DNA from 3 places in the Nocardioides cynanchi genome. Region 1 is predicted to be linked to each of the others. Evidence: predicted binding sites of a transcription regulator. Region 1 holds the regulator's gene; each other region holds the start of a gene.
What was found. Region 1 encodes LexA, which represses DNA repair genes until DNA is damaged. Its sites were predicted from a motif close to TCGAACANNTGTTCGA; they were not measured.

Region 1 (4,456 bases):
TCGAGTCGGCCGGCGGAAGTTCATGGGTGGGGGTGTGGTCTCGACTCCGCTCGACCACCGAGGCCGAGCGCTCGACCACCGAGGCGGACCGCTCGACCACCGAGGCGGAGCACTTGACCACTCGCTACTGCGGGATGCGGAGATGCTGGCCGGCCTGGAGAGAGGCCGAGTCGAGGTGGTTGAGCGCCTCGATGTGGCTCATCATCGAGCGCACGTCACCACCGGCGGCCGCGGCGGACGAGATGTCCCACAGCGTCTGGCCGGGAGTCACCGTGACCACCGTGGTCTGCTCGGGGTGGTCGTTGGCGATCGAGGCCGATGCTGCCGCGAAGCCCAGGCCGAGCACCGCCACCACGGAGACGGTCAGCACGGCCAGGCGACCACGGCGGGTCAGCCGGAGCCCGCTGCGGCGCGGCTCGACGAGCTGGAGACGCTGGTCGTCACCGTCGTACTCCGCGGCGAAGAAGTCGTCGAGCCGGACCTGCCGGGTCTCGACTGGAGGCTCGACGAGCTCGAGCACGGGGCGGGTAGGCAGCACCCGGGTGACGACCGGCGCGCGCTCGCCGTCCGCGACGATCCGCAGCACCGGCCGGTCGGCCGGACCACCCACGGAGCAACCCGGCCCGCTCAGGGTGCGACGCGCGGTGGGACGCGGCGCAGAGGCGGGCGCCGGCTGCGTGAGCCGGCTGGTGCGGGTGGCGGTGCTGCTGCTCATCGGACCCTCCTGGGGAAGTGGACTGATCCCTGTCTAGTGGTGACCACCGACAGTCGCTCCCGCTGACGCTGGGGCCGGCGACCGGTGGTGGTCCGAACAGAGGTTCGTTCGAACACATGTACGACGTTAGATCAGGTGTTCGAACGATTTCAAGCGCGACACGAACAGACGTTCGACTGATTAGACACGTTGCCACGCCGCCGAGCGGTGAGCCAGGACCGGTTCGCGGTCCGAGAATCAGTCCTGCGTCACCGCTGGTCGGCGCGACGGGCGAGGGCGCGCCGACCGCGGGCGGCGAAGAGCCGGGCCGGCGGGCCGCCCAGCGACGGGGCCAGGGTGCTGGTACGGATCACCGCACCGCGCCAGCCCGGCAGGCTGCGGACGACCCGGCGCGACCCGAGCAGCGCCACCGCTGCGTCGGCGGTCTCGTCGGCGGTGAGGATCCTGCTGCCGGAGTGCACCAGCTGCGCGCCGAGGCCGCCCGCGTCCTGCCCGTCGAGCAGGGCGGTCTGGACGCCGTCGGGGCACAGCGCGTGCACCCGCACGCCGCGCGGCGTCTCGACCGCGACCGACATCGTGGCGGACACGATCGCAGCCTTGGTGGCGGCGTACACGGTGTAGCCCGGCACCGGCCCGAGCCCGGAGATCGAGGCGGTGTTGACGATGTCGCCCCGGCTCGCCTCCCCGGCGAACCCGGTGAACTCAGCCAGCGCGGCCCGCATCCCCCACAGGGTGCCGAGCAGGTTGACCTCGACCAGGCGACGTACCTGCTCGTCGTCGAGGCCCGCCAGCGTCCCGTCGTCGCCGACCCCCGCGTTGTTGAACCACGCGGTCAGCCGGCCGTGGTCGCGCGCCGTCGTGGCCACGAATCGGTGTGCGGCCGGGTCGCGGACGTCGTGCTCGAGGCCGACCGCCGCCCCGATCTCGTCGGCGGTACGACGTGCGCCGTCGCCGTCCACGTCGGTCACGAGCACGGCGTACCCCCGGCCCACCATCCGCTCGGCGATCGCCCGCCCGATGCCCCTGGCCGCTCCGGTCACCACACAGCTGTCCATGACCCGATCCAATCAGGGGGGCCTGGTCTCGACTTCGCTCGACCGCCGAGGGCGCTCGACCACCGAGTGCGCTCGACCACCGAGGTAATGCTCGGCCAACGGACTGCGCCGGGCGACACGCCCGTTCGAACAGGTGTTTGATTCCGGGGCGGTCGCCGCCGTACGGTTCGGTCCATGACGAAGAGCAGATCCCGACCGGTCGCCGCCAGCAAGGTCAGCGAGCTGCCCGACGGCCCGCCCGACGCGACCGGGCTCACGCCGCGGCAGACGCGGGTGCTGGTCGCGATCAAGGACTCCATCGAGCAGCGCGGCTACCCGCCCAGCATGCGCGAGATCGGGGAGAAGGTCGGGCTGACCAGCAGCTCGAGCGTCGCCCACCAGCTGCGGGTGCTGGAGGAGAAGGGGTTCCTCAAGCGCGATCCCAACCGCCCCCGTGCCCTCGAGGTCTTCCTTCCCGAGGTGCTCGCGGCGCGGCGCTCGATGGGCTCGGCTGCTGCCGAGGAGACGTCGTACGACGAGACCGGGGTCGGCGACGCGATGCCGGCCGCCACCTACGTGCCGATGATCGGCAGGATCGCGGCCGGTGGCCCGATCCTGGCCGAGCAGACCCTCGACGACGTCTTCCCGCTGCCCAAGCAGCTGGTCGGCGAGGGCACGCTGTTCATGCTGGAGGTCTCCGGCGACTCCATGGTCGAGGCCGCCATCTGCAGCGGCGACTACGTCGTGGTGCGCCAGGAGCAGACCGCCGAGAACGGCGACATCGTGGCCGCGCTGATCGACGGTGAGGCCACCGTGAAGACCTTCCAGCGCAAGGACGGCCACGTCTGGCTGCTCCCGCACAACCCGGCGTACGACCCGATCGACGGCACCCACGCCACGATCCTGGGCAAGGTCACCGCGGTCCTGCGACGTATCTGAGGGAATACGCCACGCTCTTGAAGCGTCGTAAGAGGGATGCACGTACGGTGCGCGACCTGAGAGAATGACGACGATGAGCGTGAGATCCAGCCTGCCTGCGATCGCCCGGGGGACCCTCCTCGGGCGTCGGGGCGTGCGCGAGATCGCGCTGATCGGCGGGCTCTACATCTTCTACTGCGTCACCCGGACCTTCGCCGAGGACAGCCTCGGCCCGGCCCAGGACCGCGCCGGCGACCTCTTCCACCTCGAGCGGGTGCTCCATCTGGACTGGGAGCACTCGATCAACAACTGGTTCGTCCAGCACCCGTGGGCGGCGGTGCCGGCCTGCTACTGGTACGCCGCCGCGCACTACGTGGTCACCCTGACCGTGCTGGTCTGGCTGTTCCGCAAGGGTGCCGCGCACTACTCCCCCGCCCGCTGGGTGCTGGTGGTCTCGTGCGTGATCGCCCTGGCCTGCTACCTCCTCCTGCCGACGGCCCCGCCACGGCTGGTCAGCGGGGGGTACGTCGACGTGCTCAGCCTGCACTCCGACGTCGGCTGGTGGAGCACCGACGCCTCGGCGCCCAAGGGGATGGGGCAGCTGACCAACGAGCTGGCCGCGTTCCCGAGCCTGCACGCCGGCTGGGCGCTCTGGGTGGCCCTGGTGATCCGCCGCAACTCCCAGAACCCGTGGCTCCGCGGCCTGGGCTGGCTGCACGCGTTCGTCACCGCGGCCGTGGTCGTCGGGACCGGCAACCACTGGATCCTCGACGTCTTCGTCGGCTGGGCGCTGGTGATCGTGGCGATGTGGCTGGTGGACCCGTGGTTCGCCGACCAGCGCGAGCGGGTGGCCGTGCGAGTGGCCTTCAACCCACGCCTGGCGACCGGGCCGACCGACCCCGTGGTGGGGCCGGTGATCGGGCCGGTCGCGGCCCGCGACCCCGAGCAGGCCCGTCGGCCCCGCGAGTCCACCTAGCCGGTCGCCCGCCCTCGGGCGTCGATATGGAACACCCTGTCGCGCTTCCCGACCCGACGAGACAGCGGATGTGGAACACCCTGTCGCGCTTCCCGGCCCGCCGTGGAACCGGATGTGCAACACCCTGATCCACTTTCACCTTCAGGGCCTGCGGTGAAGCAGAACACCCTGATCCACTTCCGCTCTCACCGCCACGGCTGAAACAGAACACCCCGATCCGGATCGGCGACGACGGCCGGCCCGTCACTCTCCCGCGGCCGCGCCGGAGTCGGCCGCCGCCAACCGGGCCAGCGCGGAGCGGACCAGGTCGCCGTCGTAGGTCGGCCACATCGGCGGCAGGCTGGCCCGCAGGAAGCTGCCGTAGCGGGCCGTTGCGAGCCGCGGGTCGAGCACCGCCACGACTCCACGGTCCGCGGTGGTCCGGATCAGCCGCCCGGTGCCCTGCGCCAGCAGCAGCGCGGCGTGGGTGGCGGCGACCTGCATGAACCCGTTGCGCCCCTCCCGGTCGGCGGCGCGCTGGCGGGCGCTCATCAGGGGGTCGTCGGGCCGGGGGAACGGGATCCGGTCGATGATCACCAGCTGACAGGTCTCACCGGGTACGTCGAGCCCCTGCCAGAGGCTCAGGGTGCCGAACAAGCTGGTGAACGGGTCCGAGACGAACTGGCGGGCCAGCTCCGGGAGCTGGGCGTCGCCCTGGGCCAGCGTGGTCAGGTGGGGCAGGCGTTCGCGGACCGCCTCGGCCGCGGTCTCGGCCGCGCGCCGGGAGCTGAAGAGCCCCAGGGTCCGGCCGTCCGCGGCGTCGACCAGCGAGAC
Region 2 (4,456 bases), 680 kb from region 1:
GCCCTGGCCGTGCTCCTGATGTCGGCACTCTCCAGGAGGCGGACTCCGATGACCGAGCCGCCGGAGTCCGACTCCCCGTCGACACATCGCGCCGGGCCGTCCGACGTCGACGCCGCCTCGGACTGGAGGTCGGAGGACCCGGCGATGGCCGAGACCAGCCGGTAGCTCGGCAGCCACAGGGCAGCGGGGCCGGGCCGGGCCCGCGACCTGATGGCTACGGCGTCCCGGTCGAGGGATCGCCGGAGACGTGTCGGATGGCGGTGCGCCCGTTCGTCGTACTGGTGAGCGCCCCACCCACCGGGGCGCACCCCGACCACAGGAGATGATCTCGATGCCGCACCCGGAGCCCGTCGCTCGCCGCCTCTTCGAGCTCACCGAGCCGATCTCGCTGGTCAACTTCTTCTCCGAGGAGCCCAACCAGGCGATGGCAGCCCTGGGTTTCGGCAACTACTGGGACGGCTACTTCGCGGGCCGCTCCGCTCCCCTCGGCCGGGTCCCCGCCGAGGTGGTCCACGCGGCGTTCTACAACTTCGCCGACGGCGAGGTGGCCCGCCACATCCCGCAGGTCTGGGAGACCACGACCCCCGAGGCGGCGCACTGCGCACGCGAGCAGGGCTGCGTCGCGGCGCTCAACCGGATCCTGGGCGAGCTGGTCGGGACGGCCAGCCTCTCCCGCGCGGCCGACCTCCTCGCCCAGGCGTCGACCAGCGCCCCCACCGAGGGACGGGTGATGTACGCCGGGCTGCGCGCGCTTTCGATGCCCGAGGAGCCGGTGGCCAGGCTCTGGCACGCAGCCAACATGCTGCGCGAGCACCGCGGGGACGGCCACATCGCCGCCCTGGTCTCCGAGCAGGTCGGTGGCACCGAGTCGCATGTGCTCAGCGCCCTCGACATGGGCATCCACCCGGCCGAGACCTTCGGCAGGATCCACCATCTCCCGAAGGCCCGGCTCGCCGCGGTCATGGACGGACTGCGCGACCGCGGCCTCCTCGACGGCTCGGGTCACCTGACCGCTGCCGGGCGCGCGACCAAGGCCCGGATCGAGTCGTCGACCGACGCCCTGGCCGAGGCGCCGTACGACGCCCTGTCGCCGTCCGAGCTCGACGAGCTGGTCGCCTCGCTCGAGCCGATCTCACGGCGGCTCGCCGCCTCGGGGTCGGCATAGACCGCGGCCGGCCGAGGGTTGCGCCGCCTCCCTGGCGAGCAACCGAGGGCGTGGTTCCTCCACCACGACTAGGGCAGGAGCAGCCTCCAGCGGCCCTCGGAGACGACGTCGACGTGGTCGTCGTTCACGACGACCGCCGACTGGTCGTCGAGGACGTACGCCGGAACGCCGATCTCGCCGGCCCAGCGCTCGGCCTCGTCCATGGTGTTGTCCGGGAAGACGTCGAGGTGCGGGAAGATCGAGAAGTCGACGACGCCGAGGGTGCGGTCGTCCGGTGCGGACGGCCACGAGACGAAGTCGGCGCCGATCCGGGGCGTCATCACCATGCTGCCGGCGCTGACCCCCACCCAGACCGTGTCGGTCATCGCGGGCAGCAGATCGACCAGCCCCGACTCCCGCATCCAGTGGCACAGGTAGGTCGCATCGCCGCCGTCGACCAGCAGCACGTCGGCGTCGTGGACCCAGGAGACCCAGCGCTCCCTCTCTATCGTCGGCAGCGCCGTCAGCTCGAGGAGCCCCAGCGACCTCCACTCCAGGGAGGCCAGGCCACCCCACGGGGGCAGGCCGCTCACGAAGCCGCGCGCGGAGACCGGTCCGCACATCGGGTGGCCCCACTGGGCGGTGGGGATGCAGAGTGCGGTCGCGTCGGCCGTGGGCTTGCCCAACAGGTCGACCAGCGCTCGACGGATGCTGGCGTTCCTGACGCCTCCGGACGTGAGCAGGAGCTTCACGGTTTCCCCCTGGGTGGAGTTCGACGATCGGTGTGCGGCCGGACCCATTCTCGAGGCAACCGACGCCGGCTCCCGGTCGTGGCTCAGCCCTTCATCTGCTCAACGAACGTCGTACGTCGATTTCGACGCACCGTCAGGGCTTCTTTCGCCTCCTCGGCCGAACCGTGAGCGGACTGCGCGGACAGCGGTGTGGGCTCCGGCCCGAGCGTGCGTAGAGGACCCTCCACGCTGCAGTAGGCAGATGCCTTCGGGGAGGGGCGTGCCGAGCCAGCGGAGGATTGCCTGTCAATCGCTCGCAGCCACCCCGCAAACGCAGAGACTAGGAGAGCCGCTCGAAGACCAACGTTGCCTGAATCCGGTCACCGCCACCCAGGCCCTTGCTGCCCGAGGACGCAGTGGTGATGGTGTGTAGCCGGCAGCCGAGTGCGGCTTGGGCGTTGATCGCCTTCTCCAGCTCCGTTAGGTTTCCTGACCCGGTCCCTAAGAACTTCTCCTTCAAGATCACCTGGAGGACGACGTAGGTCGCGCTCTGCGCCGGACGCGGTTGGGAGCTGGCGACGAACCCGGCATCGACCTGCTGAACCACTCCGGCCGAGCCACCACCGGAGTCAGGTTGCGGCTGCTGAACATCATCGGTCCACCTCCCACCATCCCACCAGCGCTTCTTGCCAGCTCCATCGTCGTACCAGCCTGCTTGAGCGGTGCTCACATTTCCCTCGTCTCTGAAACTTCGAACGCTGGCTCGGCACACTACGCGCCGGCGGTCCGAGGATGAGCAGAATGCGAAAGGCAACGCTCGCTGGACGTTGGGCGGCGGAGGGTGGGAGCACTGGTCGCATGCAGTGATCACCCGACTCGCGGCAGGTGAGTGCGTTTCAGGGTGCTCGGGTGTCCGAATCACCCCGTGTCATCCTGACGCGCACGAGATTGCGAAACGTTCGCTCCGATGACGTGGACGCTTACGTCCGCATGCGGTGCGCTCCGGTCATGGGGGCCAGAAATGTGGTTGCATTCGAACACTTGTTCGATTAGACTCGCGGCATGAACTCGGGGCTCGCGGTCACCTCACCTACCGCGGAGCTCCATGCCTGCCTCGACAGACTCGCCACCATCGAGCCGAGCCGACTCGGCGATGAAGAGCAGGCACGCTTGCTGCTCGAGCTCAGCCGGGCCGAGTCGCGGCTGGCCGGGCTCAGGCTTGCCCTGCTCGCGGTCGCGGAGAAGGCGCAGACCGCCAGGCGGGCCGGCGCGGCCAGCACCGGTCAGTGGGCGGCCAGGCTCGTGCATGCCGACGGCGGCGACACCCAGCGACAGGTCGGTCTGGCCACCGGTCTCGACGGGCACGCGCCCACCCGGCGAGCTCTCTCCGAGGGCAAGATCTCACCGGCCCACGCCGAGGTGATCGTCCGCGCCGACCGGCAGCTGCCGGCGACGGTCTCGCCGGAGCAGCGCAGCGCGGTCGAGCGCTCGCTCCTGACCCGGGCCGAGACGCTGTCCCCCAGCTCGCTGCGCCGGGTCGCACGGCGGGCCCTGTCCGCGATCGAGCCCGACCGCGCGGTCGTCGATGCCCACGAGGACGCGATCCTGCGCGACGAGGAGGCCGAAGCCCGGGCCCGCACCCGCCTGTCGCTGCACGACGACCACGATGGCACGGTGTCGGGTCGCTTCACCGTCCCGACGCTACAGGGCCACCTGCTGCGCAAGATCCTGGAGACCGTGACCGCGCCACGCCGTGGTCGACTCGGCTCCTTGCTGGCTCAGTCTGGTGCGGCTCATGGAGTCCACACGGACTGGGACCATGCCCGCGGTACGGCGTTCTGCGAGCTGCTCGAGCACCTGCCCACCGACCACCTGCACCCCCGTACCGCGGCGACGGTGGTGGTGACCCTCGACGACGCCACCCTCCGCGGCGCCGTCGCCGCGGCCGGGCTCGACACCGGCGACAGCATCTCCTCCGGCGAGGCCCGGCGCCTGGCCTGTAACGCGGGCGTGATGCCTGCGGTGCTCGGTGGCCGGTCCGAGGTGCTCGACCTGGGCCGGCTCAAGCGGCTCTTCTCCCCGTCCCAGCGCATCGCGCTCGGCCTGCGGTTCAAGACCTGCGCGGCCGACGGGTGCGAGCGACCGTTCGCCTGGTGCGAGCTCCACCACCGACGACCATGGAGTAGGCAGGGGCCGACCGATCTGGCTGACGCGGTGCCGCTGTGCCACTTCCACCACCAGCGCATCCACGACACCGGCTTCGTCCATGCGTCACTGCCCGACGGCAGCGTCCGGTTCTCGCGGCGGAGGTGAGGTCAGGCCGGGAAGCCCTCACCCGTCGCCGCCAGGTCGCGCAGGTAGGCCGTCGGCCGGAACCGGTCGCCGTACGACGCGGCCAGCTCGTCGGCCCGGTCGAGGAACGCCGCCAGCCCGATCCGGCCGTCGGCCGCCTCGTAGCCGGTCATGAACTGGGCGGCGCCGCCGGTGTTGGCCGGGAAGCCGATCCCCATGATCGAGCCGATGTTCGCCGCCGCGGACGACTCGATGACGCCCTCCTCGAAGCACTTCGCGGTCTCGAGGG
Region 3 (4,456 bases), 900 kb from region 1:
CGCAGGTAGTAGACGGCCGAGTCCTGAGTACGGGGGTGGCTCGCCGTCAGCATCTGGTGGGAGCCGTCCGGCTGCGGGGCACCGATCGCCCCGACGGAGGTCATCACCAGTGAACCATCGGCCCGGTGGGTCAACGTGCAGGACGCGTAGAGGCCGTCGGCGAGGCCCGACGCGCACGACTCGTCGGCCCGGGCCAGGTCGCCAGGGTCGACACCGTTGGCCGAGACGCGCAGGGTGTGGCCGTCGGGCAAGGCGTACCCGACCGTGACGTACTGGGCCGCAGCGGAGTCCGGCGACACCGGACGGAGGTCGCCGTCGCGGGCGAGGACCTGCCCGTCGGGCAGGTCGGGCTCGGTCGCGCCGAAGGCCTCGGCGGAGGTGGCCAGCAGGTGCTGGGCGACGGTGTCGCCTCCGGCCGAGAAGCCCGGGTCGACCGCCGTGGCGGACCGGTCGGGAAGGCTGTGGAGGGCGACGGCACCCACCCCCAGGACGGCGGCGGTCGACAGCGCCACCGCACCGGACCGGAGGCGGCGCACCCGGTTGCCCCGGGCGATCGTGCTGCTCGGCGACGCGCGGAACGCGGGCTCGTCGCTGGAGACGTGCTCGCGGAGCAGGGTCTGCAGGTCGTGGTCGGTCATCGGGACTCCTCGTTGATGAGCTGCGGAAGGTGGTCGCGCAGGGTGGACAGGGCTCGTGCGGTCTGGCTCTTGACGGTGCCGTCGGCGATGCCGAGGGCGTCGGCCACCTCGAGGACCGAGAGCCCGTCGAGGTAGCGCAGGGCGACGATCGCCCGTTGCCGGGGTGGCAGCAGGGCGAGGGCGTCACCGACGTCGAGCGGGCACTCGTCGTGGGTGACGGCGTGATCGGGCATCAGGTCGGTCGGCGACTCGGGTGGTCGGCGGCGCAGATGGGTCAGGCACTCGTTGACCACGATCCTGCGGGTGTAGGCGTCCCGGGTCTCCTCGCGCACCCGCCACCACGCGGCGTACAGCTTGACGAAGGCGCGCTGGGTGAGGTCCTCGGCGGTCTGCCAGTCGTGCACGATGAGGTACGCCGTGCGGCGCAGCGCCGGGCCACGGCCGAGGAAGTACTCGGTGAAGTCCAGGTCTCGTCGGCTCACACCCTGACTACTCCGATCTGGTGGTCGAGGGTTCGCACGGCCGGCGGATATCTCCTCAGCCGCCCGCCTCGTGCTCGATCGCCCGGGCCACGGAGCCGGGGTCGCGGCCGATCACGGCAGTGCCGTCGGCCGCGGTGATGATCGGGCGCTGGAGCGCGCGGGGGTGGGCGGCCAGACCGTCGAGCCAGTCGCCCCGGTGGTCGGCGTCGCGGGGGAAGGCGAGGCCCTCCTCGGCCGCCTCCTTCTGCCGGGCGATGTCCCACGGCTCGAGCCCGAGCGCGGCCAGCACGCCCTCGAGCTCGGCGCGGGTGGGTGGGTCGTCGAGGTAGCGGCGGACGGTGTAGTCGACCCCCGCGGCGTCGAGATCGGCCAGCGCCACCCGGCACTTCGAGCAGGCCGGGTTGACCCAGATCTCCATCAGTCGACCTCGACCTCGGTCGCCCCCGTCATCGCCAGCAGCTCGTCGTACGTCGTGGAGAAGACGGCGGCCGGGTGGCCGGCGGCGGCCCAGATCACGTCGTACTGCCGGAGGGCGGTGTCGAGCCAGGTCGGCACCGGAGCGGGGTGGCCGATGGGGGAGACGCCGCCGATCACCTGGCCGGTGTGCTCCCGGACGAAGTCGGGAGCCGCCCGCTTCAGGCGGGGTACGCCGATCCGCTGCGCGGTGGCGTCGGTGTCGACCCGGTGCGCGCCCGAGGTCAGGATCAGGGCCGGCCCGGCCCCGGTGTCGAAGAGCAGGCTGTTGGCGATCGCGCCGACCTCGCAGCCCAGCGCCTCGGCGGCCAGGGCGGCGGTGTGGACCCGGTCTGGCAGGATGACGACGCGGCCCCCGCCTCCGCGGGCGGAGTGGGCCTCCTTGAACCTGAGAACGGCTGCAGGCTCCTGTTCGGGCATGCGGCGACCTTAGCCGGAAGGGGCGGGTGTGGATCGGCGACTGCCGGCGTCGGTGGGCCTGGCGATGCGTGCCGTCTGGGGCCTGGTCGGCATCATCGGGCTGACCGTGGTGCTGATGGCGGTCTTCTACACCTCGGTGATCGGCTCCTGGGCGCGCCGGCACGAGGGCGCCCGCGAGGCCTTCGCCCAAGGTGGCCGGGCCGGTCTGGAGCGGGCCGGGTTCGTCCCGCCCGCCTTCCTGCCGGTCGGGGCCACGATGTTCGTGGTGGCCGCGATGCTGGTGTGGGTGCTCACCGTGTTCTTCCGCGAGGGGCACCGCTGGGGCCAGCTCGGGCTGAGCGGCCTCGTGCTGGGCACGATCTTCGCCAGCGTGGCCCTCGGCTTCGTGCTGCGGCCACCCGCGGCGTTCGTGCTGCTCGCCCTGGTCTCCCTGGTGGTCGAGGCGGTGGCCGCGGCCTGCCTGTGGCACCGGGACACCCTCGACTACCTCTCCGACACCTGGGTCGACGACGCGGTGGACGGCCCGGTGGACGGCCCGGTGGACGGCGGGGTCGAGAGCCCGGTCTGAGGCTCGTCCACACCTGCTCGCCGACCCTCTTGCATTGTCGGCGGGGAGGTGTAACGTTCTCGTTGTTCGAACAGGTGTTCGATCATCCGACTCCGGCGAGGGCGACCTCGACCCCCGTCCTCGCCGGGTCGGATCCGCGGGGTCGGTCGAGGGGGAGACGGCATGAGGCGTTACGACGACCCGGTGGAGACCCGGATGGGTCAGGTGTCCGGCATGGAGGGTCCCGAGCAGTTCCTGTGGCGGGGCCGGTTGTGGAAGGTCCGCGCCGTGCTGGCGCACTGGGTGGAGACCGGTCCGTGGTGGCAGTCTCCCGGAGCCCGGGCGGTGATCGGCTCCGACGAGCCGCTGCCTGCCTCCGGGTCGGGCCAGGAGGTCGGCGGGGGAGACGGGCTCCGAGGCGTCGACCTGCTGGGAGAGCGCGAGCTGTGGCGGGTGGAGGCCGGCCGCGGCCCCGCGGATGGTCCCGACGGTGCGGGCGGGGGAGTCTTCGAGCTCGCCTTCGACTGGAGCGACGGGCGCTGGGCGCTCGTCGGCTGTGCGGACTAGCCGATGAGCGACCAGCGCCGTCGTGAGTCCGAGGAGAGCCCCTTCTCGCTGCCCGCGACCACCCACGCCTATCTCGCCCGGTCCGCCGAGTCGCTGAGCGAGGCGGTCCACGCCCCCGACGTCCCCACCCGCTATGCCTGCGCCCACGTGGCCGCGCTGCGAGCCGCGGCCGCGTTGCTGGCCGCCCGGGCTCGCCCGGCTCCGGCGCGTCGCCGCCCACAGAAGAACGCCTGGGTCCTGCTGGCCGAGGTCGCTCCCGAGCTGGCTGAGTGGGCGACCTTCTTCGCGGCCGGTGCCGCGAAGCGGGCCGCGGCCGAGGCGGGTTCCACCCGGGCGGTCAGCGAGCGCGAGGCCGACGACCTGGTGCGTGACGCCGACCGGTTCCTGACCCTGGTCGAGCAGGCGTTGGGGCTGGCGCCCCACCTGCCCTCTCACCTGTCGCCCCATCTGGTGGTCGTCCCGGGTCCGCCGGTCCGCCGCCCGGTCGCGCCCACCACCGTCCGCGCCGGCTAGCCGGATGGACCCCTTCGTCCACCTGCACGTCGCGTCCGGCTACTCCTTGCAGTACGGCGCCGCCCATCCGCACGTGCTCGTCGAGCGCGCGGCCGAGCAGGAGATGGACACCCTCGCCCTGACCGACCGCGACGGCACCTACGGCGCGGTCAAGCACGCCCTGGCCTGCCGGGCCGCGGGGATCCGGCCGGTGCTCGGCGTGGACCTCGCGGTCCGGCCGTGCTCCTCACCGGTCCAGGAGCGAGCGCTGCGAGCCTCTCGACACCAGGGCCCCCGCACCCCGGTCCGCGGCGGGGAGTTCCGCGACGACCGGCTGCTTCCGCGGGCCACGTTCCTGGCTCACGCCGGCCAGGCAGGCGGCCGGGCCGGCTGGGCCGCGATCTGCCGGCTGGTCTCGGCCACCCAGCTGAGCGGTGAGCGTGGCAAGCCGGTGGTCGACCTGTCGGTGATCGCCCCGTGGCTCGCGAGCGGTGACGTGGTGGTGCTGCTCGGCCCGACCTCCGAGGTCGGGGCCGCGCTGGCTCGGCGTCGTGACGACCTGGCCCACGCGGCGCTCGCCCCGTGGCTCGAGCTGGTCCCGCGCGACAACCTCCTGCTCGAGCTGGTCTCCCATCGGTTGGCCGGCCGCGGCGGGGAGTGGGGTCCGGGCACCACCCCGCACGCCGCCCGGATGGCCGGCTTCGCCCGGCGGGCCGGGCTGGGTGCGGTGCTGACCAACGCGGTGCGCTACGCCGACCGCCGCGACGCCCCGGTCGTCGACGTGCTCGACGCCGCCCGGCGGCTGGTCGCCCTCGACCGGCGTCATCTGGATCGCG

Region 2: the regulator LexA is predicted to act here: its motif matches at 2,909-2,924, upstream of E3N83_RS14895 (HNH endonuclease signature motif containing protein).
Region 3: the regulator LexA is predicted to act here: its motif matches at 2,649-2,664, upstream of E3N83_RS07475 (DUF6504 family protein).

Annotation. Positions count from the first base shown of each region.
Region 1 is NZ_CP044344.1:2,407,563-2,412,018, forward strand. Features, by position in the region: gene E3N83_RS11590 (LysM peptidoglycan-binding domain-containing protein) at 125-715, opposite strand; gene E3N83_RS11595 (SDR family oxidoreductase) at 964-1,770, opposite strand; gene lexA (transcriptional repressor LexA) at 1,945-2,688, shown strand; gene E3N83_RS11605 (phosphatase PAP2 family protein) at 2,762-3,643, shown strand; gene E3N83_RS11610 (ATP-dependent DNA helicase) at 3,887-4,456, opposite strand, start outside.
Region 2 is NZ_CP044344.1:3,092,034-3,096,489, reverse strand. Features, by position in the region: gene E3N83_RS14915 (signal peptidase I) at 1-165, shown strand, start outside; gene E3N83_RS14910 (SCO6745 family protein) at 332-1,165, shown strand; gene E3N83_RS14905 (Type 1 glutamine amidotransferase-like domain-containing protein) at 1,234-1,896, opposite strand; gene E3N83_RS14900 (DUF2510 domain-containing protein) at 2,216-2,605, opposite strand; gene E3N83_RS14895 (HNH endonuclease signature motif containing protein) at 2,938-4,188, shown strand; gene E3N83_RS14890 (3-hydroxyacyl-CoA dehydrogenase NAD-binding domain-containing protein) at 4,191-4,456, opposite strand, start outside.
Region 3 is NZ_CP044344.1:1,508,573-1,513,028, reverse strand. Features, by position in the region: gene E3N83_RS07500 (hypothetical protein) at 1-638, opposite strand, end outside; gene E3N83_RS07495 (SigE family RNA polymerase sigma factor) at 635-1,120, opposite strand; gene E3N83_RS07490 (ArsC/Spx/MgsR family protein) at 1,176-1,538, opposite strand; gene E3N83_RS07485 (YbaK/EbsC family protein) at 1,538-2,014, opposite strand; gene E3N83_RS07480 (hypothetical protein) at 2,043-2,582, shown strand; gene E3N83_RS07475 (DUF6504 family protein) at 2,745-3,128, shown strand; gene E3N83_RS07470 (SAV_6107 family HEPN domain-containing protein) at 3,132-3,641, shown strand; gene E3N83_RS07465 (DNA polymerase III subunit alpha) at 3,646-4,456, shown strand, end outside.